4 regions of the Rossellomorea sp. y25 genome follow, and region 1 is predicted to be linked to each of the others. Evidence: riboswitches for the same ligand, from Rfam matches in the RefSeq annotation. Region 1 holds a riboswitch; each other region holds the start of a gene.
What was found. A riboswitch is a leader RNA that binds a small molecule or an ion and turns the genes downstream of it on or off. The one in region 1 is predicted to bind S-adenosylmethionine.
Positions count from the first base shown of each region.

Region 2: linked by a shared signal. The riboswitch ahead of AAEM60_RS20775 (methionine ABC transporter ATP-binding protein) and the one ahead of AAEM60_RS22205 (sugar ABC transporter substrate-binding protein) in region 1 are both predicted to bind S-adenosylmethionine.
Region 3: linked by a shared signal. The riboswitch ahead of AAEM60_RS08735 (2,3-diketo-5-methylthiopentyl-1-phosphate enolase) and the one ahead of AAEM60_RS22205 (sugar ABC transporter substrate-binding protein) in region 1 are both predicted to bind S-adenosylmethionine.
Region 4: linked by a shared signal. The riboswitch ahead of metK (methionine adenosyltransferase) and the one ahead of AAEM60_RS22205 (sugar ABC transporter substrate-binding protein) in region 1 are both predicted to bind S-adenosylmethionine.

Region 1 is NZ_CP145886.1:4,458,903-4,462,112, forward strand. It holds gene AAEM60_RS22200 (sugar ABC transporter ATP-binding protein) at 1-738, opposite strand, end outside; gene AAEM60_RS22205 (sugar ABC transporter substrate-binding protein) at 755-1,840, opposite strand; SAM riboswitch class I at 2,287-2,393, opposite strand; gene AAEM60_RS22210 (CTP synthase) at 2,627-3,210, opposite strand, start outside.
Region 2 is NZ_CP145886.1:4,148,729-4,151,938, forward strand. It holds gene AAEM60_RS20770 (methionine ABC transporter permease) at 1-55, opposite strand, end outside; gene AAEM60_RS20775 (methionine ABC transporter ATP-binding protein) at 45-1,058, opposite strand; SAM riboswitch class I at 1,130-1,235, opposite strand; gene chbG (chitin disaccharide deacetylase) at 1,714-2,409, opposite strand; gene AAEM60_RS20785 (GntR family transcriptional regulator) at 2,430-3,155, opposite strand.
Region 3 is NZ_CP145886.1:1,749,856-1,753,065, reverse strand. It holds gene AAEM60_RS08745 (methylthioribulose 1-phosphate dehydratase) at 1-93, opposite strand, end outside; gene AAEM60_RS08740 (2-hydroxy-3-keto-5-methylthiopentenyl-1-phosphate phosphatase) at 90-752, opposite strand; gene AAEM60_RS08735 (2,3-diketo-5-methylthiopentyl-1-phosphate enolase) at 752-1,966, opposite strand; SAM riboswitch class I at 2,080-2,182, opposite strand; gene AAEM60_RS08730 (pyridoxal phosphate-dependent aminotransferase) at 2,233-3,210, opposite strand, start outside.
Region 4 is NZ_CP145886.1:3,652,580-3,655,789, reverse strand. It holds gene pckA (phosphoenolpyruvate carboxykinase (ATP)) at 1-1,234, opposite strand, end outside; SAM riboswitch class I at 1,564-1,707, shown strand; gene metK (methionine adenosyltransferase) at 1,919-3,121, shown strand.

The DNA of each region.
Region 1 (3,210 bases):
ATATGTTCCTCCAAGCATGGCTTCAATGATCTTGTGAGAGGTTGTTTGTTGTGTTCCAAACGTTCCAATGGTCTCTCCGTCTCTCATGACCGTGATGCGATCGGAAAGCTGAAATACTTCCGGGAGCCTGTGAGAGATGAAAATGACCCCTACTCTCTCTTTCTTTAAATCTTCTATGACTCGGAATAACTTTTCCGTCTCAGAAGAACTTAAAGGTGCCGTTGGTTCATCCAAAATCAATACTTTCGCTTGTTGAAGCAGGCTTCTGGCAATGAGCACCAGCTGCTTTTCAGCGAGACTTAAGTGTGACGCAGGCTGACCGAGGGGAATGGTTTCTGCCCCGATGCGTCTAAGCGCCTCCGACGCTTCTTTCTTTAATGACTTTTTAGTAATAAAGAAGAAACCTTTTTGTGAGAACTGATCAAGGACGATATTTTCCGCTACAGAAAGTCCAGGGACAATGGCCGTGTCCACTTCCTGGTACACGCAATGGATGCCATGCTCCTTCGCTTCTTTCGGAGATTGATAGTCTCTTTTTTCAGAGTGAAGGATGATGTCTCCGCTGTCCTGCACATAGGCTCCTGATAAAATCTTCATCAGCGTACTTTTCCCAGCACCATTCGCCCCCAAGAGGGCATGGACCTCCCCCTCTTTCACATCGAAGCTTGCATTCTTTAGGGCTTTCACTCCTGAGAAGGTTTTATTGATATTGATCATTTCTAACAGTGGAGACGTCATCTCTTTTAACTCCTTTCTACTCTTTGAACGATCCTTCAAGCGTTTTTAATTCATCTGTATAGCCTTGCTCACTTGCTCCCCAGCCATCTACATGCTCGTGTAATTGATCTGTGGTAATCGTTTCTTCAGGCAATGCTTCTTTTTCAATAAATACCGGCTCAAGCTTTACTTTCTCAGGCGTTTCCTCGCCATTTAGCTTTTGATATAAAAACCGGACCTGCACGCGTCCGATATCTTTCGGATCAACGGCTGCCGATGCCACCCACGGGCTTCCATCTTTTTGAATGATTTGCAGGTCTTCATCACTCATGTCGATTCCATATACTTTGATTTCATCTCTCCCTGCCGCTTCGATTGCCCGAACGGCGCCTTTTGCAAATTCATCCCAAGCAGCCCAAACAGCATCGATGTCACCTTTGTTCGGATACTGTTTCAATATGGCCTCCATTTGAGCCTGTGTATCCAGTGCTGTATTCTGAGTAGCCGCTCCAAATGCCGCCACCTCTTTAATATCAGGATTTTTTTCTAAAAACTCCTGATAGGCTACTTGGCGTCTTTCCATCGGGGCAAAGCCTGCAACCCAAATTTTCACGATCTCACCCTTACCGCCAATCTCATCTGAAAGCTTCGTCAAGGTTTGTTCAGCCATTTGCTGATCACCCTGTTCGAGGACCGTCACCTCTTCTGAAGCAACATCCGCATCGAATACGACAACCGGAATGTTTTGTTCCTTCGCTTTTTCCACCCCTGATTGCAGTGCTTCTTTCGTTCCATGATCGATGAGGATCCCATCAAACTTTTGATTGATGGCCGCATCCAGGTTAGAAGACATTTTTGCCAGGTCCCCTTCAGACGTAAATACTTGAATCTTGCCCCCAAACTTCTCTACCTGCTCTTTGACACCTTCTATGTATTGAGCGGAAAATGTCCCTAAATTGATTTGCATAATAAGGGCGATCTTTTTATTGGCCAATGGATGATCAGATGTTGCTTCCTTCTTCTCTCCACTGTCTGCGTCCGCTTCCTGGGATACCTTTGGCTGACAAGCGACTAAACTGAAAATAAGTGCGAGTAATACGAATAATGATGCCGTTTTTTTCATCTTTCTTTTCTCCTCCCGAGGTGATATGCCTCAATTTTTTAAAATATTCTTTTCATAAAAGATATTTGTTGTTTTAAAACCGGGATCTGCAAAGGCTCTGTCAACCAGTATGTGCTGGATGGTGAGGGGAACCGCTCCGCTTGCAGCTAGCGTACGGCCGAGCCTCCTCATCTTCGCTTCCGGGGTCTCGGCACGCCCGTTTTTCCGCAGGAGTCTACGCAGTTCCCCTCACCATCTATAAGAGATTTCCGTGACAGAGCTCAGTATTGACAGAGCAATCTAAAGGAAAGTATCCCTACTTTAAAGCTATTATCGACCTCCGTACACCTGGAGCGGAAATCAATCAGCACTTTCCCTTTAAAAGCAACAAAGTTCACAAAACATTCTTTGCAAATAAAAAAACCCCTTTTCCCAAGAGAAAAGAGGTTTATGTATAAATAAACGTACTCTTATCACTCAGGAAATTCTTCCTGCAGGTCTTAGCACCTTTCCGTCTAAACGGTAGGTTGCCGGGCGTCATCGGGCCAGTCCCTCTGCCAACTCTTTATAAGAGATTATGAAATTTGGTATAGTTCGCATGCTATAAACGATATGTTAACGATATGCGGGAATATTGTCAATATTCTTTTTTGGAAAATTTTATAGATGAGATAAAAGAGGAGTTCGTGAAAATTGTCGTTATTTGTAGAATGGTCGATAAATTCCGATTCCCCTTAAAAATCGGCCACCCCCACCCTAAAAAAAACCGCCCTCCCAAACCTGGGAGAGCAGTTACATAATCAAATCTTATTTCTCACCATACGCAAGTGACGCTTCCACGAAGTCTCTGAATAGAGGCTGCGGGCGTGTCGGGCGTGAAGTGAATTCAGGATGGAATTGAGATGCGACGAACCATGGGTGATCGCTTAGCTCGATGATTTCCACAAGACGGCCATCAGGGCTTGTGCCTGAGAAGATGAAGCCGGCTTTTTCCATTTGCTCACGGTAGTGATTGTTGAATTCGAAGCGGTGGCGGTGACGCTCATAAACCACTTCTCCGTCGTAGGCCGCATAGGCTTTTGAACCTTTTGTCAGCTTACATGGGTATAGTCCAAGACGCAGTGTCCCACCAAGATCTTCGATATCCTTTTGTTCTGGTAAAAGGTCGATGACAGGGTATGGCGTTTCAGGATTTAACTCAGCAGAGTGAGCTCCTTCCAATCCAAGAACATTACGTGCGTATTCTACAGATGCCAGCTGCATACCAAGGCAGATTCCGAGGAAAGGTACCTTGTTTTCACGGGCATATTGAGTCGCAGCGATTTTCCCTTCTACTCCACGGTCACCGAAGCCACCTGGTACAAGGATTCCATCTACATCTGCCAGTTTTT
Region 2 (3,210 bases), 310 kb from region 1:
CAAAAAAGGCTTTATTCAATTCTGGTAAAATTGCAGTCAATGAATCAGGCAGCATTCTCAAGCACCTCCAAGCTCTGTGTCTTCAACGTGATATACCGGATCGCGGCTTCGATTTCTTCATGGGAGCCGATCAGTTCCATGATAAAAATCCCGAGTGGAACTTCCTGAATGTATTCGATCTTGCCGTGTAGGATATTGCCTCGCACCTTGTATTTCTGGAACACTTCCGATACGACGCTTTCCTCTGCGATCGATCCTTTGAATTGGATTTTGATCAGTTTTCCTTTCCTTGATTCCACGAGGTGCGGCGGTAGTTCAAATTGAAGGATTGTTTCAATGAATTGCTTCGTTAAAGGCTGCTTAGGTTCTGCAAACAGGTCGTAAACCGGCCCTTCCTCCACGATTTTCCCGTCCTGCATCACGGCCATCCGGTCACAGATTTCTTTCACCACTTCCATCTCGTGGGTGATGAGGACGATGGTCAAACCTAGTTCTTTATTAATCTTTTTCAATAGTTTCAAGATTGATTTCGTTGTATTCGGATCGAGTGCCGAGGTCGCTTCGTCGCAAAGTAAAACCGATGGGTTATTCGCAAGGGCTCTCGCAATCCCGACTCTTTGCTTTTGTCCTCCGCTGAGCTGGGCCGGGTACGCATCTGCTTTGTCCGATAGACCGACCATCTCAAGGAGCTCGACGACTCTGGGCTTGATTTTCGCTTTAGGTACACTAGCCGCTTTCAAGGCAAAAGCCAGATTGTCAAACACCGTTTTGGATTTGATCAAGTGAAAATGTTGAAAGATCATGCTCGTTTTTTGACGGGCGAGTCTTAATTGTTTGGACGTGAGTTTCGTGAAATCCTGTCCGTCAATGATGATTTCTCCTGATGTAGGGGTTTCTAATAAATTCAGGCAGCGAATGAGTGAACTCTTCCCCGCTCCACTGTATCCGACGATTCCAAAAATCTCACCCTTTTCGATTTTTACGGAAACGTTATCGACACCGACCACCGTTTGCTTTTTTGTACTGTAGGTTTTAACTAGATTTCGAATCTCGATCAATGTGCACACCCCTTTTTTCATCCAATAAAAAATGCCTCTTTCAACTGAAAGAAGCATCGCCTGTTTATCTCGACTTATCTCTCAGAATGAAATCATTCTGCAGGAATTGGCACCGTTCCAATACTGGAGGTTGCCGGACGTCGTAGGGCCTGATCCCTCGGTCACTCTGGATAATTGAAAGTATGTAATTTTCTAATTTTTTAATCTTATAGAGGATAATACTGGGTATGGGAATGGAAGTCAATAGGGAATTTTACAGTTGTTTTTATGTAAGCGTTATCTTTATTGTTGTACTAGGGAAGGTTTTTTTGTGTTGTTGGACTAGGGTTTGATCTTGGGGTGGAATATATCCACTTTTTTACAGTTAATAATATATTCCTAAAGTTGATAATAAAAGGGGGAATGTCGATAATAAAACTCCTCGCACCCTATCAATCCATGTATCTCACATCGATTTCAGTTAATATCCTGCCTTTACACCATCTCAAAGACTCAAAAACCATACATATTATCCAAAAACATTCCTTTCCACCTCCAATTGGGACTAACCTCCATTACCAATACAAAAAGGCACTACCTTCAATAGCAGCACCCCGATCATTTGTCATAACAACTCACTACAAATATTCTAATCTCTCAAACAACCAAACGAAAACTAAAACGTCCACTCCTTAATCACTGTCAACACATCCAACTCCCTCAACCGCTGCTCACAATAAGAAGAATTCATCTTCAAATAGGAATCAACATAAGCCGGATGACACATAATCTCAAGCGTCTCACCTCCATCCCTGCTGTCCAAAATCCTCTTCAATCCTTCAACCGACACTCCGTCCCCATAAAAGTCCATCGAGAACCGATCGGTTAACACATCCATTTCGCCACCCTTATCACCAAAAACATTCCGGACCGGTACCCCAAAGCGCTCTGACAATCTCTTCACCACCGGGATCAGTGGTCGAAAGCTATGAACATGATGATGACTGTCAATATGAGAAAGGGGCAGACCGAATGATAGAAATTTATCCACCTGAGCCTCCCACTCCATTTCAACCTCATCCACATTGATTTCTTTTTCTTCAAAAATCCTGCTGGTGTAACGGAAAAAGCCTCTTTCATCCTGTAGTGATGGTACCCCGGCCGAAACCGGTCTCCCGCATGTCAGTGTTAAATGGATCCCAACCTTTAATTCAGGAAAAACCTTCGCCAATTCCAACGCATGCAGAGTCCCGGGCATATTGACAAGCATCGTTGTTGAGTTGACAATTCCAAACCGGTGACTATCAACGATGCCATAGTTCACTCCCCGGCATAAACCAAAGTCATCTGCATTGACGATCACGTTCCTCATAATCCCCCATCCCCTTTTTTCTAATAGGTTCTTTCTACAAGAAAGCTCGCTTTATCTCCTCTGAAGATCGCTTTGGAAAATTCGATCACGGATCCATCCTCTACATAAGCTGTCGTTTCGATCATAAAGCAAGGTGTCCCCTCTGGTACCTCAAGCTTCCCTGCCACTCGCTCATCTGCTAAAAATAGCTCGATGGTTTCGATGGTTTTTTTAATTTTTATCTCAAACTGTGTTTCCAGGAGCTTGTAAAGAGATCTTTCACATTCGTCTTTATCAAGGCCTGGCGTCTTGTACCAGGGCAGATAGGCCACCTCATATTGCAGGGGCAGCCCGTCTGAATATCGGATCCTCTCTAACCGATTGACGGGATCTCCATTCTTCAATTCCAACGCTTTTTCCACTGTGGATTCTGCCGGGATGACATTCATGCTCAGTACCTTGATCTTAGGTTTCTTACCTTGTAATCGCAGTTGCTCTGTGTAGTTGTCGATCGTCGAGGACAGGATTTGACTGACTTTCTCTTCTGCGACAAAGGTTCCTCTTCCTTGCTCACGATACACGTAACCTTCAAGTGTCAGCTGCTGGAGCGCCGTCCGGATCGTCGTACGGCTGACATTAAACTTTTCGCAAAACTCCGCCTCTGTCGGCAGTTTTGTATTCGGCGCATATTCTTTATTTTTAATCATGTGGATGATTTCTTCTTTTACATGCGAATGCAGGGCCTTTGCTTCTTGTGTCTCTTTCATTCTGTTTCTCCCTTCCACTTTCTTCCTATATTTGTTATAACACATCCACGTGCAA
Region 3 (3,210 bases), 1.9 Mb from region 1:
AAGGTTTCCACTCGTCCCCATGAACCAGTCCCTGTCTGCCAGTTCTCTTTTGATATCAGCGAGTTCTTCCCACTCCGATTGATAGGGATTCATATTTTCACTCCTTTTTCAATGACGTCCATGCAATCATGAAAGGATTCAAACGGATGATAGGGGATACCTTTTTCTGCGCATGTATAGGCCAAATAGTCTCTGGCGATCACAGTATCTCCAAGCTTTGCCATTTCGATATCTGTGACTGAGTCCCCTATCACAATGACCTTCGTGTCTTCTGTTAATGACAATGTTCTCAAAATAGAAGGCTTACAGCATCCACATCCTTTACTTTCACAGTGATCGTCACATGGATGTGGCCAATGAATCGTTATGGCCGAATCGTTAAAGCTTGCTTCATTACAAAAAACTCCATTAAAAGGCCCGTATTCTTTTAGTAATGGTTGAACAAAGAAGTCAATTCCTCCACTAACGATATACAAAGGAATCTCATGGTCTTTTGTGTAGTCTACAAATTCCTTAAACCCTTCACGTATGACAGCAGTATCTAATAGATACTGAACCATTTCGTCTTTTTGGGATGAAGGAATAAGTGAAAACAACTTGCCTACACCTTCTTTAATGGAAATCGACTGATTTAAGATGTCATCTTTGATAGGTTCCCATGCTGGGGGAGCAAAGGTTTTCATCAACGAGATGATATTATCTGTTTCTGTAATCGTTCCATCAAAATCACAGAAAATGATTGGATGACCCACTACACCTTTACCTCCTCTCCCCATAGGGATAGGGCTTTGCGAAGTTCACCATGAGTTTCAGCCGCCTCATTGAGAGACGTTCCTTTTAAAACAGCATCGATAGCTTGAACGAATGCTTTTCCTCCTCCACTTGCTCCGTCAGGGTGACCATGAATGCCCCCTCCTGCATTAATGACACAGTCTATACCGAAATCTTTCACCAAAAGCGGAACAAGTGCGGGATGAATGCCGGCTGAAGGTACTGGCAATGCCCTTTTCAAGTGGGCATCTTCCTTCGTTAACTCATGGCTTACGGATAGAACTTTGCTCTTCTCTAATGCGACACTTCCGTATGGTGATGGAAATAGTGAAAAATCGGCTCCGGCCATTCGTAATAATTTACCTAACCATAAAGAGTAGCTCACACCATATGCAGGAGATGCTGCAGCAGCCCCGGCAAAGGCAGGGTGGGCCATGATCGGCAATGCGATCTCATTGTCCTCTCTCAATTCCTGGAGAACATCGAGGCCGTAAGAAAATACATTGAATAATAGAGCCTGTGCTCCAAGCTCTTTTGCTTTTCTTGCTTTATCCCGTAATTGTGATGTTCTGCCTGTCAGATTAATTGCATACAACGTTCTCTTCCCTGTTTCCTCAAACACTTCGTGCAGCACTTTTTTCCCTAAGCTGACTCTCTCAGAAAAGGGTGTCAGTGGATTATCAAATAAAATTTCATCGTCTTTTACTGCATCGACTCCGCCTAGAGCCTGGGCTCTTAATTGATTTTCCAGGTAGGTGAGATCTCTGCCGATCACTCCTTTAAAGATGCTCATTAACAACGGTCTTTTATGTACCCCTGTTAACTCCCTGATCCCTTCAATTCCAAATCGTGGACCAGGATAGGTTTTTTTTAAGTCTTTCGAAAACTCTAAATCTACTAATTTCACTTCGCCATCCAGGGAAAGCTTACCGAATACCGTTGTAAGAATGGCTGGGATATCATTTGAATAGTTATACCCGGGATATCCAATCTGCACCTCACCCCGGGGACCATCTTCGCCTTCCCACTCCTTCACGGAAACGACTCTCCCCTTGTACTTGCTCAATTGTTCCTGTTCCAGAAGCGGCAAGTCCGTCCATGAACCGACCGTCAATCCCAAGGCAATCCCCTCTGCCTTTTTCTCGAATGAACCGCTCTTTCCCTTTAGTTGATAGGTTGCTATCACTTCACTCATTGTCGTATTGCCTCCTTATGAAAAAAAAGCTACTCTTAGCCGCATGTTGATTTCATCAGCTCTGCAAACAAAAAACCTCTTCCAGATAAGAAGAGGTTTGAATTCGTCACTCTTTCTTATCTGTCAGCCATATAGCTGCAAGAATTAGCACCGTGCTTAAATAAGTCGGTTGCCGGGCTTCATCGGGCTGGTCCCTCCGCCTGCTCTTGATAAGAATTTCATTATTCATTATTTCAGTTGGATTATTGCACCATTTTCAGCTTATGTCAATCCCTTTTGTGGAATAATTCTAAACTTTCTATACGTGAAATCGCTTCTTTTATCCGATCGTTTGTGGATAAAAGACCTACACGTACATACCCTTCTCCGAATTCTCCAAAGCCAACACCCGGAGCAACAGCGACTTTGATTTTTTCAAGTAGATAGGTTGAGAACTCTACGGATGTAAATCCTTCAGGCACCTTTAACCAGGCGAAGAAGGAACCTTGTGGAGCTTTTACATCCCACCCTATTTCCTGAAGACCAGAGATTAATAGTTTTCTTCTTTCTTCATATGTTGAAACTAATGCATTCACGCATTCCTGCGAGCTTAAAAGGGCGGTGGTAGCCGCTTCTTGAATGGCGCCGAACAGACTCACATATAGGTGGTCTTGAAGGACGTTAATCGCTTCAATGACACTCTTATTCCCCACTGCAAACCCCACTCTCCAGCCAGCCATATTATACGTTTTCGATAATGTATAAATTTCTATGCCAACATCCTTGGCTCCTTCTGTTTCCAAGAAGCTAATAGGCTTCCGTCCATCAAACCCAATCGCTCCATAGGCAAAGTCATGTACAACACAAATATCATGCTGATCGGCAAGTTTCACTGTTTCTTCAAAAAATGAGGTTGTAGCGATCGCACCAGTAGGATTATTAGGATAGTTAAGAAACATTAACTTTGCACTTTCTAACTCTTCACGAGACTGTTCTCGATAATCAGGTAGAAATCCATTTTCCTCACGGAGAGGCATTTTGATCATGCGGGCTTCTGCTAATGCTACCCCGGATAAATAATCCGGGTAACCAGGATCAGGCACTAATACACCATCACCAGGGTTCAATAAACATTGAGGAATTTCAACTAAACCTGCCTTTCCTCCGAACAGCACAGCTACCTCTGTTTCCGAATCTACTTTTACACCGTATTCACGGAGGTAGAAGGCGGCAATCGCCTCTTTAAATGACGATAAGCCACGGAA
Region 4 (3,210 bases), 810 kb from region 1:
TCCCAAGCATCTCGGCATAACGAGTTGCAGGAAGTGGCAGGAATGGTGAGCCAAAGCATGTTGAGAACGTTGCTTGTGGTGAAGTGATCCCACGCTCCGTACCTGCAAGCTTCGATGTATATCCACTTAAGAAGTGGTACATTGCTTGTTCTTTCGTCAGTTTGCTGATTGGAGGTAATACCCCGAATGCATCTGCCGTTAAGAATACGATTGTATTTGGATGTCCTGCAACACTTGGTTCAACGATGTTTTCCATCGCTTGAAGAGGGTATGCAGCACGAGTGTTTTCAGTTAATGTGTTATCCTCATAATCCGGGATGCGGGAATTGTCATCAAGGACAACATTTTCAAGGACAGAACCGAAACGGATGGCATCGAAGATTTGTGGCTCTTTCTCACGTGTCAGACCGATACATTTAGCGTAGCAGCCGCCTTCGATATTGAAAACACCGTTTGGAGACCAACCGTGTTCATCATCGCCGATCAAACGGCGGTTAGGGTCTGCGGATAAAGTCGTTTTTCCAGTTCCGGATAAACCGAAGAACAATGCCACATCGCCTTCGCGTCCCACGTTTGAAGAGCAGTGCATGGAAAGGATATCGGATTCAGGAAGCACGTAGTTCATGACAGAGAAAATCGATTTCTTCATTTCACCTGCATACTCAGTACCACCAATCAGGACAATTCTTCTTTCGAATGATACAATGATAAATGTTTCAGAATGAGTTCCGTCAACTTCGGGATCCGCCTTGAAGTTCGGAGCAGAAACGATTGTGAATTCTGATTGGTGACCCTTTAGCTCTTCTTCTGTCGGGCGAATGAATAATTGATGAGCGAAAAGATTATGCCAAGCAAATTCGTTGATAACCTGAATCGGCAGTCTATGTTTTGGGTCTGCACCTGCGAACCCTTGGAATGAGAACACTTCTTCTTTTTCTTTTAAGTAATTGATCACTTTTGTATATAGTTTATCGAATGATTCTGAAGAGATGGGTTGATTGACAGAACCCCACTCAATCTTATCCTTCGTGGATGGTTCTTCAACAATAAATTTATCCTTAGGAGAGCGTCCTGTGTATTTACCAGTTTCTGCTCTGACTGCACCTGATGATGTTAAAACGCCTTCATTGCGTTGAAGGACTTTTTCAACTAGTTGGGAAACAGATAATTGTTCCTGAATATTTTGACCGTTAAGTAATTCTGTTAATTCATTAGACATGCTCACTGAATTCATTAGAACCCTTCCTTTATATAAATTTATTTAATGGCATCGCTTACTTCACAAAAATAGTATAACACAATCAAGCTATTAGTCTATACTATTTATTTAATTTTATAATGTGTCTTCATTTTGTCACATTTTTCGTCCAAATACAGCTTGTTTCTTCTTATATATATGAAGAAAAAATCTAAATGTTTAGCCTCATTACCCCATTAGGTTATTTTAATGAAGAAAAATAGGTTGAAGTCATAAAAAGAGGCTAAAAGATTGGTTAAACCTGTCACTCGAAAAAAAGTTGACACCTCTAGTCCTAAACGTTATCATTGTTCCTTGAACGGATACTCTTATCCTGAGCTGGTGGAGGGAGCAGACCCTATGAAACCCAGCAACCTGCTAAATAGTGAATGGATCTTATACTTTGAAACGATCCGATTAAGCGAAGGTGCTAAACTGAGGCAAGGTCTATGAACCTTGAACGATAAGAGAGAAAAGGCGCGGCTATGATCTGAAACCTTTCCTCTATTGCTTTAATCATGAGGAAGGGTTTTTTCTGTTTATAGAGGATCAAATGCACATAATTCATGATTTTTTTATAAAAAAACCATGTTTACTTCATACTACTTAGGGAATGAGTACCGTATCTGTTTAATGTTTTGTTAGATCAAAGTCTAACAAATAGCTTAAGGAGGAACCTTGATGTCAACTAAACGTCGTCTGTTTACATCTGAGTCCGTAACCGAAGGACATCCAGATAAAATTTGTGACCAAATTTCTGATTCAATTCTTGATGCAATTCTTACCAATGACCCTAATGCTCGTGTAGCATGTGAAACGTCTGTTACAACGGGTCTTGTACTTGTTGCAGGTGAAATTACAACTAGTACGTATGTCGATATTCCGAAAATCGTTCGCGAAACAATCCGTGAAATTGGCTACACTCGTGCGAAATACGGCTTTGACGCTGAAACATGTGCAGTATTGACATCCATCGATGAGCAATCTGCTGATATCGCTCAAGGGGTAGACCAGGCACTTGAAGCCCGTGAAGGACAAATGACGGATGAGGAGATCGATGCAATCGGAGCAGGTGACCAAGGGTTAATGTTTGGATTCGCTTGTAATGAAACGAAAGAGCTTATGCCTCTTCCTATTTCCCTTGCTCACAAAATTTCCCGTCGCTTAACGGAAGTTCGTAAAGAAGAAATTCTTCCTTACTTACGTCCTGATGGAAAAACGCAAGTAACAGTTGAATATGATGAAAACGACAAGCCGGTTCGAATCGACACGATCGTTATCTCTACTCAACATCACCCTGAAGTAACGCTTGAGCAAATCCAGCGTAACTTGAAGGAATATGTCATCGATCCGGTTGTACCGAAAGAACTGATCGATGAGCAAACAAAATATTTCATCAACCCGACAGGTCGTTTCGTTATCGGTGGACCACAAGGTGATGCAGGTTTAACAGGACGTAAAATCATCGTTGACACATACGGCGGATATGCTCGTCATGGTGGCGGTGCATTCTCTGGTAAGGATGCAACGAAAGTGGACCGTTCAGCGGCATATGCAGCACGTTTCGTAGCGAAGAACATTGTAGCAGCTGGTTTAGCTGAAAAATGTGAAGTTCAATTAGCGTATGCAATCGGTGTTGCTCAACCGGTATCTATTTCAATCGACACATTCGGAACGGGTAAAGTATCAGAAGACGTATTGATTGATGTTGTCCGCAACAACTTTGACCTTCGTCCTGCTGGCATCATCAAAATGCTGGACCTTCGTCGTCCGATCTACAAGCAAACAGCTGCTTACGGACACTTCGGCCGTAACGATATTGATCTTCCTTGGGAGCGTACAAACAAAGCTGAAGCATTAAAAGCAGAAGCGTTAGGCGAATAAGATAAGATCAAAGAGACCAACACTTTATGGGTGTTGGTCTCTTTTTGATGAGTGGCATTTCTAATTGATTCGGCGAAATTTATTAGTTT